DNA from 2 places in the Blautia sp. SC05B48 genome. Region 2 is predicted to be linked to the other one. Evidence: predicted binding sites of a transcription regulator. Region 2 holds the regulator's gene; the other holds the start of a gene.

Region 1 (7,144 bases), 700 kb from region 2:
CTGTCAGGGAAGCACACGTGATTTTCAAAGGATGGGCCGATCTTTTCCAGGTCAAGGCTGTCCACATCGTCTACGTAGATGATGGCATGAGGATTGCCCATGGAAATTGCGGTTATGTGATATTCTTTTCCCTCGACAGTGATGGGAGCGTCGATAACCTGCTCGGTTTCGGCAACCACCGGAATCTCTTTTGCGATGAGGATCGGGGAGCCCATGTTGACTTTTACCATGGAGGCTTTGCCGTCACGGATGGTAAGATCCACATATTTGATACCGCTTCTTGTGGCAATGCTTAAAGAAGTTTTGTCCACGATGCCGTGGTCGTAGACATATTTGGCAACGCAGCGGATACCGTTTCCGCACATGGCACCCTGAGAGCCGTCCAGATTGTACATATCCATCTCGCAGTCTGCGATCTCAGACGGGCGGATCAGGATCAGACCATCGGAACCAATGCCAAAATGACGGTCGCTGACAAATTTTGCCACTGCGGCCGGATCCTTAACAGTCTCTTCAAAACAGTTTACATATACATAATCGTTTCCGATGCCTTGCATTTTCGTGAATTTCATAATAGTAACCTCCTCTTGTTCCTGAATATTATACTTGTTTTTTCTGTTGGAGCACAAGACCCCCCATGGAAAAAATACGCAGGTTTTTTCCATTTGTTGCCTTTAATAGTATAGTATACTGGATAATTGTTATCGAAAAGTGAATTTTCCCTGTGGAATTCCGGTAAATTAGGAGTGAATTTTCGCATTTATGGATTTTATATGCTTGCATTTTGTCAGAAACATGGTATCATAAAACAAAGTAATATGCATGGAGATGTATAATTATGCTGTACATTACGAATTGGGCTGACAGAAACAGGAGAGACAGTTAACGTAAAGTACATAGAATTCAGGAGGAAGAAAAAATGAAGAGAAAATTTATGGCACTTGCACTTGCAGCAGCTATGACAGTTTCTATGACATCCGCTGTTTTTGCAGCAGATGAGATCAAGAGCGCAGATGATCTGGAGGGTAAGAAGATCGGTGTTCAGCTTGGAACAACCGGTGACGCAGACGCTACAGAGGTTAAAGACGCAACAGTGGAGAGATACAACAAAGGTAATGACGCTGTTATGGCTCTGAAACAGGGTAAGATTGACTGCGTAGTGATCGACAGCGAGCCTGCTAAGAAATTTGTTGAGAAAAACGATGATCTTGAGATCGTTGAGGACATTTTTGACAAAGAGGAGTATGCAATCTGTCTTTCCAAAGATAATGCAGACCTTACAAAAGAGTTTAACGAGGCTCTGAAGGAGCTGAAGGATGACGGAACTCTGGATTCCATTAGAGATAACTATATCGGTGATGATGCAGGTAAGACACCATATGAGACTCCTAAGGATGCAGATCACTCCAAGGGAACTCTTACCATGGCAACAAACGCAACCTTCCAGCCATACGAATACTACGACGGAGATAAGATCGTAGGTATTGATGTTGATATCGCTCAGGCTGTCTGCGACAAGCTTGGATATGAGCTGAAGATCGAGGATATGGAGTTTGATGCGATCGTAAATTCTGTTAAATCCGGAAAAGCTGATTTTGGTGTTGCAGGAATGACAGTAACAGAGGATCGTAAAAAGAGCGTTGATTTCACTGATCCGTACACAACTGCAGAGCAGGTTGTTATCGTAAAGAAATAATTTTGTACAGAGAAATCAGAGGATTCTGAACGGATAAGCTGAGAAACAGATATTCGTTGCAGAGTTCAGTAGCGAATGATCAGGTTCCGGATATCCGGGTATGTTTTCCGGATTTCGGAACCTGTAGTTTTGGAAAGGGTGGAAATTTTGAGTCTTATTGAACAGTTTCAGTTTAACTTTCTGGACGACAATCGTTGGCAGTTCATTTTGTCCGGTCTGAAAAATACCATCATTATTACTTTTTTTGCTGTACTTCTTGGTATTTTTCTGGGATTTGTCATTGCTATTGTCCGTTCCACACATGATAAGACAGGTAAGCTTAAGATCCTTAATGTGATCTGTCGTGTTTATCTGACGGTGATCCGTGGCACACCAACGATGGTACAGCTGCTGATCGTATTTTATGTTATTTTTGCAACCATAGATCCGGGTAAGATAGTCGTTGCCATTATCGCCTTTGGTATGAACTCTGCTGCATACGTGGCTGAGATCGTCCGTTCTGGTATCATGTCTATTGATCAGGGACAGTTTGAAGCAGGACGGAGCCTGGGTCTTAACTATACACAGACTATGATCAAGATCATTCTTCCGCAGGCGGTCAAGAACATCCTGCCGGCTCTGGGAAATGAGCTGATCGTACTTTTGAAGGAGACATCCATCAGTGGTTATATCGGACTTATGGATCTGACCCGTGGCGGAGACATTATCCGAAGCCAGACCTACAGTGCACTGTTCCCGCTGCTGGTAGTAGCTGCAATCTATCTTGTGATCGTTTGTTTCCTTACCTATCTGGTAGGAAGACTTGAAAGGAGGCTGAGAACCAATGAGCGTAAGTAATGAAGTACTTCTGGATGTGCAGGGACTTGAAAAGGCCTATGGCGGCAATCAGGTTCTCAACGGGATCACCACACAGATCCGCAGAGGTGAAGTAGTAGCCATCATCGGACCATCCGGCTGTGGTAAATCCACATTTCTCCGTTCCCTGAATCTCCTTGAGGAGCCGACCGGGGGAAAAATCCTCTTTGAGGGAACCGACATTACAGATCCAAAGGTGGATATCAACCGTCATCGTCAGAAAATTGGAATGGTATTCCAGCAGTTCAATCTGTTTCCTCATAAGACGGTAAAAGAGAACATCATGCTCGCACCGGTAACACTGAATCTTATGAGTAAGGAAGAGGCTGAAAAAACGGCACTGGAGCTGCTGAAGCGAGTAGGTCTTCCTGATAAGGCAGATTCCTATCCGGATATGCTTTCCGGCGGTCAGAAGCAACGTATTGCCATTGCAAGATCGCTTGCCATGAATCCAGATGTGATGCTGTTTGACGAGCCGACATCTGCTCTTGATCCGGAGATGGTCGGAGAGGTTCTGGAGCTGATGCAGGAGCTTGCAAAATCCGGCATGACCATGGTTGTGGTAACTCATGAGATGGGCTTTGCCCGCGAGGTGGCAACCAGAGTTCTTTTCATTGATGAAGGAACGATCCAGGAGGAAAATTCTCCTGAGGAATTCTTTGCAAATCCAAAGAATAAAAGACTTCGTGAGTTTCTTTCAAAGACGTTATAATGACATTATAAATATAAGAATATTAAAAACGGATGCTTTATCCTCCTGTGGAAATGCTGTAGGAGATAAAGCATCCGTTTTTTGTAGTGCTAGTTGCAAAAAAATACTTTTTCTTTTTGCTGCTCAGTGGATTTCTTCACCGGCAGTTTTCTGTGCGGTTTTTATTTCGTTGTAACAGTATTTGATGATAGATTTTCTGGTTATGATCCCGATGAAGGAGCCCTGGTCATCTACCACCGGCACGAAGTTCTGATTAATGGCGCGATCCAGGAGGTCTTCCATATTAGAATTAGCATGGACTGGTTTATAGGTGGCACGGCGTGGGATCGCCATGATCGGGATTCCCTCTGTTTCCTTGATGTCGTGAATATCTGCACGGCGCATGCCCCAGAGGAGATCTCCCTCTGAGATAGTGCCGAGATATTTGCCGTCCATGGTGAGGATAGGAATGCAGGAGTACTTGCGGTGCTCCATTTTTTCGAGGGTCTGGCGAAGAGTTTCATCCTCAAAGATGTAGGCTACTTCGCTTTTGGGAATCAGAAAAAACAGAATGTTCACGTTATTACCTCATTTCCGCAAAAATTATAAATAAATCTGTAAGCTGTTTTTAGAGAAGCTGAAGTCCGTGTGTCTCTGCAACATCTGTGATCTCCTTCGGCCAGAGAGAGACATGTACTTCTCCGATGTGTGCTTTGCGAAGGAAGAACATACAGATCCTGGACTGTCCGATACCACCGCCGATGGTGTACGGAAGCTCTTTGTTCAGGATAGCTTTCTGGAATGGAAGTTCTCTTCGGTCGTCACAGCCTGCTTCGGTGAGCTGGCGGTCAAGTGCGTCCTCGTCAACACGGATTCCCATTGATGAAAGCTCAAGGGCAATGTCAAGTACCGGATAGTACACGAGGATATCACCGTTCAGTTCCCAGTCATCATAGTCCGGGGCACGTCCGTCGTGGCGTTCGCCGTTGGTGAGGGTTTTGCCGACTTTCATAAGGAAGACAGCGCCTTTTTCACGGGTGATCCGATATTCACGTTCCTTCGGTGTGCAGTCCGGATACATGTCAAGAAGCTCCTGAGTTGTGATAAAGAAGATATCCTTTGGAAGGATCTCCTCGATGTAGTCATATTGTACAGCCATGTATTTCTCGGTTTTACGAAGGACACTGTAAATGGTGCGTACGGTTTCCTTGAGAGTTTCAATGGAACGCTCTTCTTTGGAGATGATCTTTTCCCAGTCCCACTGGTCTACGTAAACGGAGTGGATATTGTCCAGATCTTCATCCCGGCGGATTGCTATCATATCTGTGTAAAGACCCTCTCCGTGAGAAAATCCGTATTTTTTCAGTGCGTAGCGTTTCCATTTGGCAAGGGAGTGTACGATCTCGGCGTTGCTTCCTTCGATAGATTTGATATCAAAACTTACCGGGCGTTCTACACCATTAAGGTTGTCATTAAGGCCGGATTCCGGGGCTACAAATGTCGGGGCGGATACTCGGAGAAGGTTCAGCTTCTGTGAGAGTGTCTGCTGGAAGAAATCTTTTACTGTTTTGATCGCAATCTGTGTGTCATGGAGGTTCAGGTCTGCATGATAGGTTGCGGGAATCGTGATTGTATTCATTATCGGCTCCTCCTGATGATTTTTATGCTTATTGCTCTGTGGGGTATTATAGCAGAAAATGGGTGGAGTGGCAATATAATGAGAGGGGAAGTCTTTTGGGGTATCGTAGAAAAATACTGGGTATTAAATGCCTGGTGTGATATACTGAAAAAAGAATGCTTATGTTTACGATGGAAATATAAATATCCGTTTTAACGGATAGAATGGAGGGAGTTTATGGCAGGTGAAAGGTGTCAGGTTTGTGGGGGTAAGGTTGTAAATGGCAGGTGTTCATTATGTGGGATGCCTTACAGAAATGATGAGGCGTTATATCATCTGAATGAGCCCCGGGAGGTACATTATAAACATGCTTCCGCCAAAGTGCGGGATATGATGCGGCGGTATGGACAGGATGCTGATCAAACAACACAACATAACGGAAACGTAAACCGGAATACAAACGTAAACCGGAATACAAACGTAAACCGGAATACAAATGTGAACCGGAATACGAACGCGAACCGGAATACGAATGCAAGCCGCAATACAGATTTGAATCGGAATCCAACCGGAAGCCGGAATACAGGTGCAGCAGCCGGACGTAGGACTGCTGCTGCAGATAATACCAGGAACAAAACAATGGTGGGCAGGAATCATACGGGAGTTTTAGATCAGGGGAAAAAACAGCAGAAAAAAGATCAGAAAAACAGCGGGGCAGGCTGGATCATATGGATCATAGTGACACTGGCCATGCTGTTTCCTAAATTATGGGATTTCCTTGCAGACTGGATCGGAACGAATTTGTGAGAATATTTCAGCAGTGAGATCATGCAGTGCTAAGTGTCTGTATTTTCGTGTATACAGAAATATCCCTTTTCTTTTCTTCTCAGCTGTGTTATACTCATGCCTAGCACAACATATAGATGAAAAACAATATATAGAGGATATAGGTACTATATATAGTATTTTAGCATAGCGGCTTATATATAGCACAGGGAGGGATGAGCAATGTTATATGTGATCAAAAAAGATGGGACAAGAGAGGAGTTTAATCCGCAGAAGATCGTGGCTGCCGTGAACAAATCCGCAGAGCGTATTCTTTATACTTTTTCAGACGAGGAGAAGGATTTTATCTGCCGTTTTGCCCAGGAGCATGCGGATTCCCTTGGAAAGAATGAGATCGAGATCCAGGAGATGCACAACATCGTGGAGGGGGCTCTGGAGCGTGTGAATCCGGCAGTTGCCAAGAGCTACCGTGATTATCGGAATTACAAGCTGGATTTTATCCATATGATGGATGATGTATATACCAAGAGTCAGGCAATCCGTTATATAGGTGATAAAAGTAATGCCAATACAGACAGCGCCCTTGTTGCCACGAAACGAAGCCTGATCTTTAATGAGCTGAACAAGGAACTCTATCGGAAGTTTTTTATGAACCGTAATGAGCTTCAGGCATGTAAGGACGGCTACATTTATATTCATGACCAGTCTGCACGTCTGGATACCATGAATTGCTGTCTGTTCGATGTGGCAGCTGTTTTAAGTGGCGGTTTTGAGATGGGCAATGTCTGGTATAACGAGCCGAAGACTCTGGATACAGCCTTTGATGTTATGGGGGATATCATTCTCAGTACAGCAGCACAGCAGTATGGTGGCTTTACAGTGCCGGAGGTTGATAAGATCCTGGCACCGTATGCAAAGAAAAGCTATGATAAATATATTTCCGAATTTATGAAATACTCGGATGAGAGCTGGAGTGGCCGCGAGGAGCGAGCTATTGAATATGCTCTTGATAAGGTCCGCAGGGATTATGACCAGGGATGGCAGGGAATTGAGTACAAGCTGAATACCGTCGGTTCTTCCAGAGGAGATTATCCGTTTGTTACGGTGACACTTGGTCTCGGAACCGAGCAGTTTGAGAAGATGTGCACGATTTCCCTTCTTGAGGTCCATCAAGGAGGACAGGGGAAGGCCGGACATAAGAAACCGGTACTTTTCCCGAAAATCGTATTCCTTTATGACAAGGAGATCCATGGTCCCGGAAAGTGCTGTGAGGATATTTTTGAGGCTGGTGTGGAGTGTTCCTCCAAGACCATGTATCCGGACTGGCTGTCTATGTCCGGTGCGGGATACATTTCCAGTATGTACAGGAAATACAAGAAGGTCATCAGCCCGATGGGATGCCGTGCTTTCTTAAGTCCGTGGTATGAGCGTGGCGGTATGGAGCCGGCGGATGAGAATGATACGCCTGTTTTTGTGGGACGTTTTAACATTGGTGCGG
Region 2 (7,144 bases):
ATGGCTTTTTCAGCAGATGCAGAAAGAATCCGGTAAAGAGAACAGTGAAGAAGAGGAAAATGATGCAATGGAACAGCGGCGGAAGGATATCGAGCTGAGTATCCGCAAAAAGTTCCATAAGCAGCTGTTTTCCAGATTTGCCAGGGGAATCAACGATTATGAGCTGGTGAAGCCGGGAGATAAGATAGCAGTCTGTATTTCCGGTGGTAAGGACTCTATGTTGATGGCCAAACTGTTCCAGGAACTGAAGCGTCATAACAAGTTTCCCTTTGAACTGGTGTTTCTTGTGATGGATCCGGGATATAATGAGGCAAACCGTGCGGTGATCGAGCACAATGCCAGGCTTCTCGGGATTCCGATCACAGTGTTTGAGACTGAGATCTTCGATGCGGTTTATAATATAGAAAAATCCCCATGCTATCTCTGTGCCCGTATGAGAAGGGGCTATCTTTACAGCAAGGCAAAGGAGCTTGGCTGCAACAAGATCGCTCTTGGACATCACTATGATGATGTGATCGAGACGATCCTGATGGGAATGCTTTACGGAGCGCAGGTACAGACTATGATGCCGAAGCTCCATAGTACAAATTTTGAGGGAATGCAGCTGATCCGTCCTATGTATCTGATCCGGGAGGCAGATATCAAACACTGGAGAGATTATAATGACCTTCATTTTATCCAGTGTGCATGTAAATTTACCGATACCTGTACTACCTGCCGTACAGATGGTACCAGTGTTTCCAAGAGAATGGAGATCAAGAATCTGATCGCAGAACTTAAGAAGGTAAATCCACATGTAGAAAGTAATATTTTCCGAAGTGTGGAAAATGTTAATCTTCATACAGTTATCGCATACAAAAAAGATGGAGTGAAACATTCTTTTCTGGAAGGGTATGAGGACTGACAGATATAAATAAAAGCTGCTCAGGCGTTAGCCCGGGCAGCTTTTACTTTTTCCCGCTGTTTGGTAAGATCATAATATTCATCAGAGATGATCCCGCGACTGGAAAGTGCTTCGTAGGTTTTCTGCTGTGCGGGGGTCATCTTCATTCCGATTGTGGAATTGACATCGGTCAGTACGCAGCTTGTTTTTTCTACCAGCCAGAAAAGTGCGGAATCATCATCGGGGATCATTTTCCAGATTTCGTTTTCTGTATATGGAAGAAGGGACATGAGAGTTTTTAAGTGTCCATCCTGGATCAGACGGTAATCCCCGTCCGGCATGATGATGCCATCGCCATAGAGTTCTTTTTTCTGTTCCATTTTCTGCAGAAGTTTTTCTGTGAGTTTCATGATCGGCTCCTTGATCTTTATTATTTCAACAGTTTTCAGGCACTGCTTTTTTATGAAGTTAAAAAAATAACAATCAGCGTCTATTGTATGAAGCGGCGACAAAAATGTCAAGAGGTTAAAAAGATTTTCGATGCTTATGAATGATTTTTGTTGTGCAATTTGTTTGCTTTTGTGAGGCTAAAGGTTAAAATTATGTAAAAATTATCGTAAAATAAGATCTTCTGTGGTATAATATGAATATTCAAAAAATTCAAGGAAGGACGATGCAGATGTTGAAAAACTGGAACCCGGAACAGATTCCGGAAAAAGAGGATATCAAAGTGCGTTTAAGTGCTGCAAGAACCAGATTATATGAATTGCAGATGGCTCTGAAAGAGCATAAGATTCCGGTGATCGTGCTGTTTGAAGGCTGGGGAGCTTCCGGAAAAGGAAGTACCATAAGTAAGGTGATCAAGAATATCGATCCTCGTTTCTTCAAAGTTGCGACTATGTCAGCACCTACAGAGGAAGAACTTCGGAAACCATTTCTTTACCGATATTTCAGGGAAATCCCGGAAGCGGGCAAGTTTACATTCCTGGATTCAGGATGGATGGATCAGACCTGTCGTGAACGTATGGATAAAAAGCTGAAGGGTGACAATTATTCAAAACGGATTGACAGTATCCGGAGATTTGAACGTCAGCTGACGGATAATGGATATGTACTCCTGAAATTTTTTATACAGATCGACCGGAAAGAACAGGAAAAACGTATGGGCATCCTTCTGGAAAGCAAGGATACCAGATGGAGAGTCAATGAATATGATCTCTGGCAGAATGATCATTATAAGAAGTGCAGAAAGATTTTCGACCAGTATATGCAGGATACCAATACATCTGCGGCTCCATGGTATATTGTCGATGCCGGTGACCGGAAGTGGGCAGAACTGCAGGTACTGGAAACCATGATCAGCAATATAGAGGTTGCCATGGAAAACAGCAAACATGCAGTGCCGATCCTGCAGAATGTTTTTCCTCTGGTGGAGATGCCCAGATTAAGCGAGATTCCTCTGGATGGAAAAGAAGTGGGGGATGAAGAGTACAAGGCTGAGCTTAAGGAACTGCAGGCAAAGCTTGGAAGCCTGCATAACCGTCTTTACCGAAAAAGAGTGCCTGTGATCATCACCTATGAAGGCTGGGATGCTGCCGGAAAGGGAGGAAATATCAAGAGGATCACGGAGGCTCTTGATCCCCGTGGATTTGAGGTATATCCTATCGCAAGTCCGGAGCCTCATGAAAAAGCCCGTCATTATCTGTGGCGTTTCTGGACAAGGCTTCCCAAGGATGGTCACATTGCCATCTTTGACCGGACGTGGTACGGAAGAGTGATGGTAGAACGTCTGGAGGGCTTCTGCAGCGAGAATGACTGGAGACGTGCCTACAATGAGATCAATGAATTTGAGAAGGAGCTTTCTGACTGGGGCGCTGTGATCGTGAAATTCTGGGTCCACATTGATAAGGACACCCAGCTTGCCAGGTTCAACGACCGCCAGAGCAATCCGGAAAAACAGTGGAAGATCACGGATGAGGACTGGAGAAACCGTGAAAAATGGGATCAGTATGAAACAGCAGTAGATGAGATGCTTCAGAAAACCAGTACTGCTTATGCACCATGGCACATTCTGGAATCCGTAGATAAGAAATATGCAAGGCTGAAGGCGCTTCGGATCGTGATCGAAGAAATTGAGAAAGCGCTGAAATAAGAGATAAAAGCTGCGGCAGGATAACAGATATTCTGCTGCAGCTTTTTGTCTGAAGAGAGATGAATCAATTCCGGAGATAGTTTCGCATACTGCGAAGAGCATGTTTTTCCAGTCGGCTGACCTGAGCCTGGGAGATACCAATCTCATCAGCTACCTCCATTTGGGTTTTTCCCTCGTAGAAGCGGAGATCGATAATGTGACGTTCACGCTCTCCAAGCCGGTTCATGGCATCTCGAAGAGAAATATCCTCCACCCAGTTTTCTTCCAGGTTCTTTTTATCACTGATCTGATCCATAACATATAGGGTATCTCCGCCTTCGGAATACACGGGCTCAAAAAGGCTTACCGGGCTCTGGATCGCATCCATGGCATAGACGATCATTTCCTTGTCGATACCGATCTCATCAGCGATTTCTGCAATGGTAGGCTCTTTGAGATGCTGCCGCATATAGTTTTCCCGGGTATAGATGGTTTTGTAAGCGATATCCCGCAGAGAACGGCTGACCCGTATGCTGTTGTTATCACGGAGATATCTTCGGATCTCTCCGATGATCATGGGAACTGCATAGGTGGAAAATTTTACCTGAAGAGTGGTGTCGAAATTATCGATCGCTTTGATCAGGCCGATGCAGCCGATCTGAAAAAGGTCATCCGGATTTTCACTGCTGTTCTGAAAACGCCGGATCACGCTTAAAACAAGCCGCAGATTGCCTTTGATGTACAATTCCCTGGCTTCTTCATCGCCAGCTTTGATTCTTTTAAAGAGCTCCGCCTTTTCTTCCTGATCGAGAACGGGAAGGGTTGAGGTATTTACTCCGCAGATTTCAACTTTATTCAGTGCCATCTTAGAATCCTCCTTGTCTTGTCAGTACATTAAGATGATTCTCAGAGGGCGGTTGAAATATACTTTTTCAGGGAAAATATAAAAAATAAAGGGCCTTGACAATAAGGAGGTATTTATTCTCCGGACAGCAGTTTTTCATTACGGAAATCAACAAGGATGATATCTTCGCCGATCTGGCGGATGCAGTCCCATGGAATGGAATATTCATTTTCTTTGGAAAAACACCAGCAAAATTTTCCCGGTTCCGGCATGATCAGGGCTTTCAGACGTGCGGTTTCACAGCAGAATTCCACATCAAGAGGGCAGCCAAGACTGCGGCAGGTATGGATATTGATCACTTCTTTTTGTTTCAGCTCACAGATGCGCATAAATTCATCACCTGGTATGATTTTATGGAAAATCTGTAAAATTTATGCAAGTCCGATTATTGACACATTATGTGCATTTATTTTATAATAAAAACGAATTTAGTAATGATTTACTGATCCGGAAAGGGGGAGAGTTCCGTGAGATGTCCGTTCTGTAACCAGGATAATACAAGAGTTGTAGATTCCAGACCTGTAGAGGATACCAATTCCATCCGCCGCCGCCGTCTCTGTGATGCCTGCGGAAAGCGTTTTACAACTTATGAGAAGGTGGAAACGATTCCGCTGACTGTGATCAAGAAGGATCAGAACCGGGAAAGCTATAAACGTTCCAAGATCCAGGATGGTGTTCTTCGTGCCTGCTATAAGCGCCCCATTCCCATTGAGAGAGTGGAAGAGATGATCGATTCCATAGAAGGAGATATTTTCCGGTCAGAAGACCGTGAGATCAGCAGTACCAAGATCGGAGAGATCGTTATGGAGCATCTGAAGGATCTGGATGCGGTGGCGTATGTACGCTTTGCGTCTGTATACAGAGAGTTTAAAGATGTCAGTACCTTTATGGATGAGCTGAAGAAGCTGATCAATTAAGAGATTAAATGAATAGACCGCAAATGCAGGAGATTTCAGGCCGATTGTCAAAAGACAACCGGCCTTTTTTGAACGCAGATCGCGAAGCGACTGCGTTCATGAGCAAGTAGCGAAGCGGATTGCGAATGTCCGCTTTACACATGAATGTTTGATTTTTCAGAGATCGTAAAAGTGGATACAAAAAAACAGGAACCGCCTGGGAAAAATCCTCTGCGGTCCCTGCTATAAATATACATTAATGATTCAGGAAACTTAATTAAACAATACCCTGAGCTTTCATAGCGTCAACAACTTTTTCGAAGCCGGCGATGTTTGCACCTACAACATAGTTGTCTTCCATACCGTAACGTTTAGCAGCGTCATCAGCTTTGTGGAAGATATCGATCATGATGTGGTGGAGTTTCTCATCAACCTCTTCTCTTGTCCAGGAAAGTCTCATGGAGTTCTGGCTCATCTCAAGTGCAGATGTGGCAACACCGCCAGCGTTTGCGGCTTTACCAGGCATGAAGAGAACACCGTTCTCCTGAAGGTATGTTGTTGCATCAAGAGTAGTAGGCATGTTTGCACCTTCAACGACGTATTTGCAGCCATTTGCAACCAGTGTTTTAGCTCCGTCAAGACCAAGCTCGTTCTGAGTAGCGCATGGAAGGTAGATATCACATTTGATATTCCAGATGCCAAGTCCCTCAGTGTAGGTAGCACCCTCAACACGGTCTGCATATTCTTTGATACGTCCACGTTTTACTTCTTTGATATCCTTTACGACGTCAAGGTTGATTCCGTTCGGATCGTAGACATATCCGTTGGAGTCGTTCATTGCAACAACCTTGGCACCAAGCTGAGTAGCTTTCTCAACAGCGTAAATAGCTACATTACCGGAACCTGTTACAACGATTGTTTTTCCTTCTACAGAATCATTGTGAGCTTTGGCGATCTCGTTGAGCATGTATACAACACCGTAACCGGTAGCCTCTGTACGGATCAGGGAACCTCCGAAGGAAAGACCCTTTCCTGTAAGGACACCCTCATAAAGGCCACGGATTCTCTTATACTGTCCGAAGAGATAACCGATCTCACGTCCGCCGACACCGATGTCACCAGCCGGAACATCTGTATCTGCGCCGATATATTTGCAAAGCTCTGTCATAAAGCTCTGGCAGAATGCCATAACCTCTCTGTCAGATTTACCCTTAGGATCGAAGTTGGAGCCACCTTTTCCACCGCCGATCGGAAGGCCTGTAAGAGAGTTTTTAAAGGTCTGCTCAAAACCAAGGAATTTCAGGATACCCTGATTTACAGAAGGATGGAATCTTAAGCCGCCTTTGTATGGTCCGATGGCGCTGTTGAACTGAACACGATATCCCTTGTTAACCTGTACAGTTCCGTTATCATCGATCCACGGTACTTTGAAGGAGATGATCCTCTCTGGCTCTACAAGACGCTCAAGGATGGAAAGTTTACGATACTCTTCCTCATTTTTGTCAATTACGACTTTAAGGGAATCGAGAACTTCCTTAACTGCCTGATGGAATTCTGGCTCGCCAGGATTCTGTGCTACAACTCTTTCATAAACTTCTTCTGTGTAAGACATTGTTGTTTCCTCCTCATCACATATTAAATTGCGTTGAAAACTAAATTCGAGTGCTATTATACATTAACATGCTAAAAAAGGGAAGTGCTAAATTTGATTTTTTTAAATTTTTATTTCTTGCGTTGAAAGCCTAAATGTGAGATGATATAGAATAAATATTTTTTGACTATGAAATTAAAATGGTTAAATAATAGTGAAAATTAGAAGAGGAGTGGTTTTTATGAGAACATTCGGGAAATCATCAAAGCTTGACAACGTGCTGTACGATGTGCGCGGACCGGTTGTGGATGAGGCTGCCAGAATGGAAGAAGATGGAATGGAGATTCTGAAGCTGAATATTGGTAATCCGTATCCATTTGGGTTTTCAGCACCTCAGGAAGTGATCCTGGATATGCTGAGTAATGTTCGTACTTCCCAGGGATATTCCGATTCCAAGGGCATTTTTTCTGCAAGAAAAGCGATCATGCAGTATGCACAGCTTCGCGGGATCCCGGGAGTTACCATTAATGATATTTATACGGGAAATGGTGTCAGTGAACTGATCAACCTCTGTATGCAGGCGCTGCTTGATAACGGGGATGAGATCCTGATCCCGGCTCCGGATTATCCGCTGTGGACAGCTACTGCAACACTGGCAGGCGGAAATGTAGTTCATTATATCTGTGACGAACAGTCTGACTGGTATCCGGATATTGAGGATATCAAGAGCAAGATCACA

What was found. Region 2 encodes NrdR, which represses ribonucleotide reductase genes. Its sites were predicted from a motif close to CACAANATNTTGTG; they were not measured.
Region 1: nrdD (anaerobic ribonucleoside-triphosphate reductase) is a predicted target of NrdR. The motif match lies at 5,812-5,825, and genes of this name have one in related genera.

Annotation. Positions count from the first base shown of each region.
Region 1 covers NZ_CP040518.1:2,016,843-2,023,986, forward strand. The annotation lists gene dapF (diaminopimelate epimerase) at 1-572, opposite strand, end outside; gene EYS05_RS09275 (transporter substrate-binding domain-containing protein) at 920-1,696, shown strand; gene EYS05_RS09280 (amino acid ABC transporter permease) at 1,841-2,533, shown strand; gene EYS05_RS09285 (amino acid ABC transporter ATP-binding protein) at 2,520-3,263, shown strand; gene EYS05_RS09290 (CBS domain-containing protein) at 3,387-3,821, opposite strand; gene asnA (aspartate--ammonia ligase) at 3,871-4,881, opposite strand; gene EYS05_RS09300 (hypothetical protein) at 5,098-5,667, shown strand; gene nrdD (anaerobic ribonucleoside-triphosphate reductase) at 5,869-7,144, shown strand, end outside.
Region 2 covers NZ_CP040518.1:2,716,507-2,723,650, forward strand. The annotation lists gene EYS05_RS12515 (ATP-binding protein) at 1-904, shown strand, start outside; gene EYS05_RS12520 (hypothetical protein) at 925-1,293, opposite strand; gene pap (polyphosphate:AMP phosphotransferase) at 1,563-3,035, shown strand; gene sigG (RNA polymerase sporulation sigma factor SigG) at 3,100-3,879, opposite strand; gene EYS05_RS12535 (YlmC/YmxH family sporulation protein) at 3,993-4,247, opposite strand; gene nrdR (transcriptional regulator NrdR) at 4,386-4,835, shown strand; gene gdhA (NADP-specific glutamate dehydrogenase) at 5,092-6,426, opposite strand; gene EYS05_RS12550 (aminotransferase class I/II-fold pyridoxal phosphate-dependent enzyme) at 6,647-7,144, shown strand, end outside.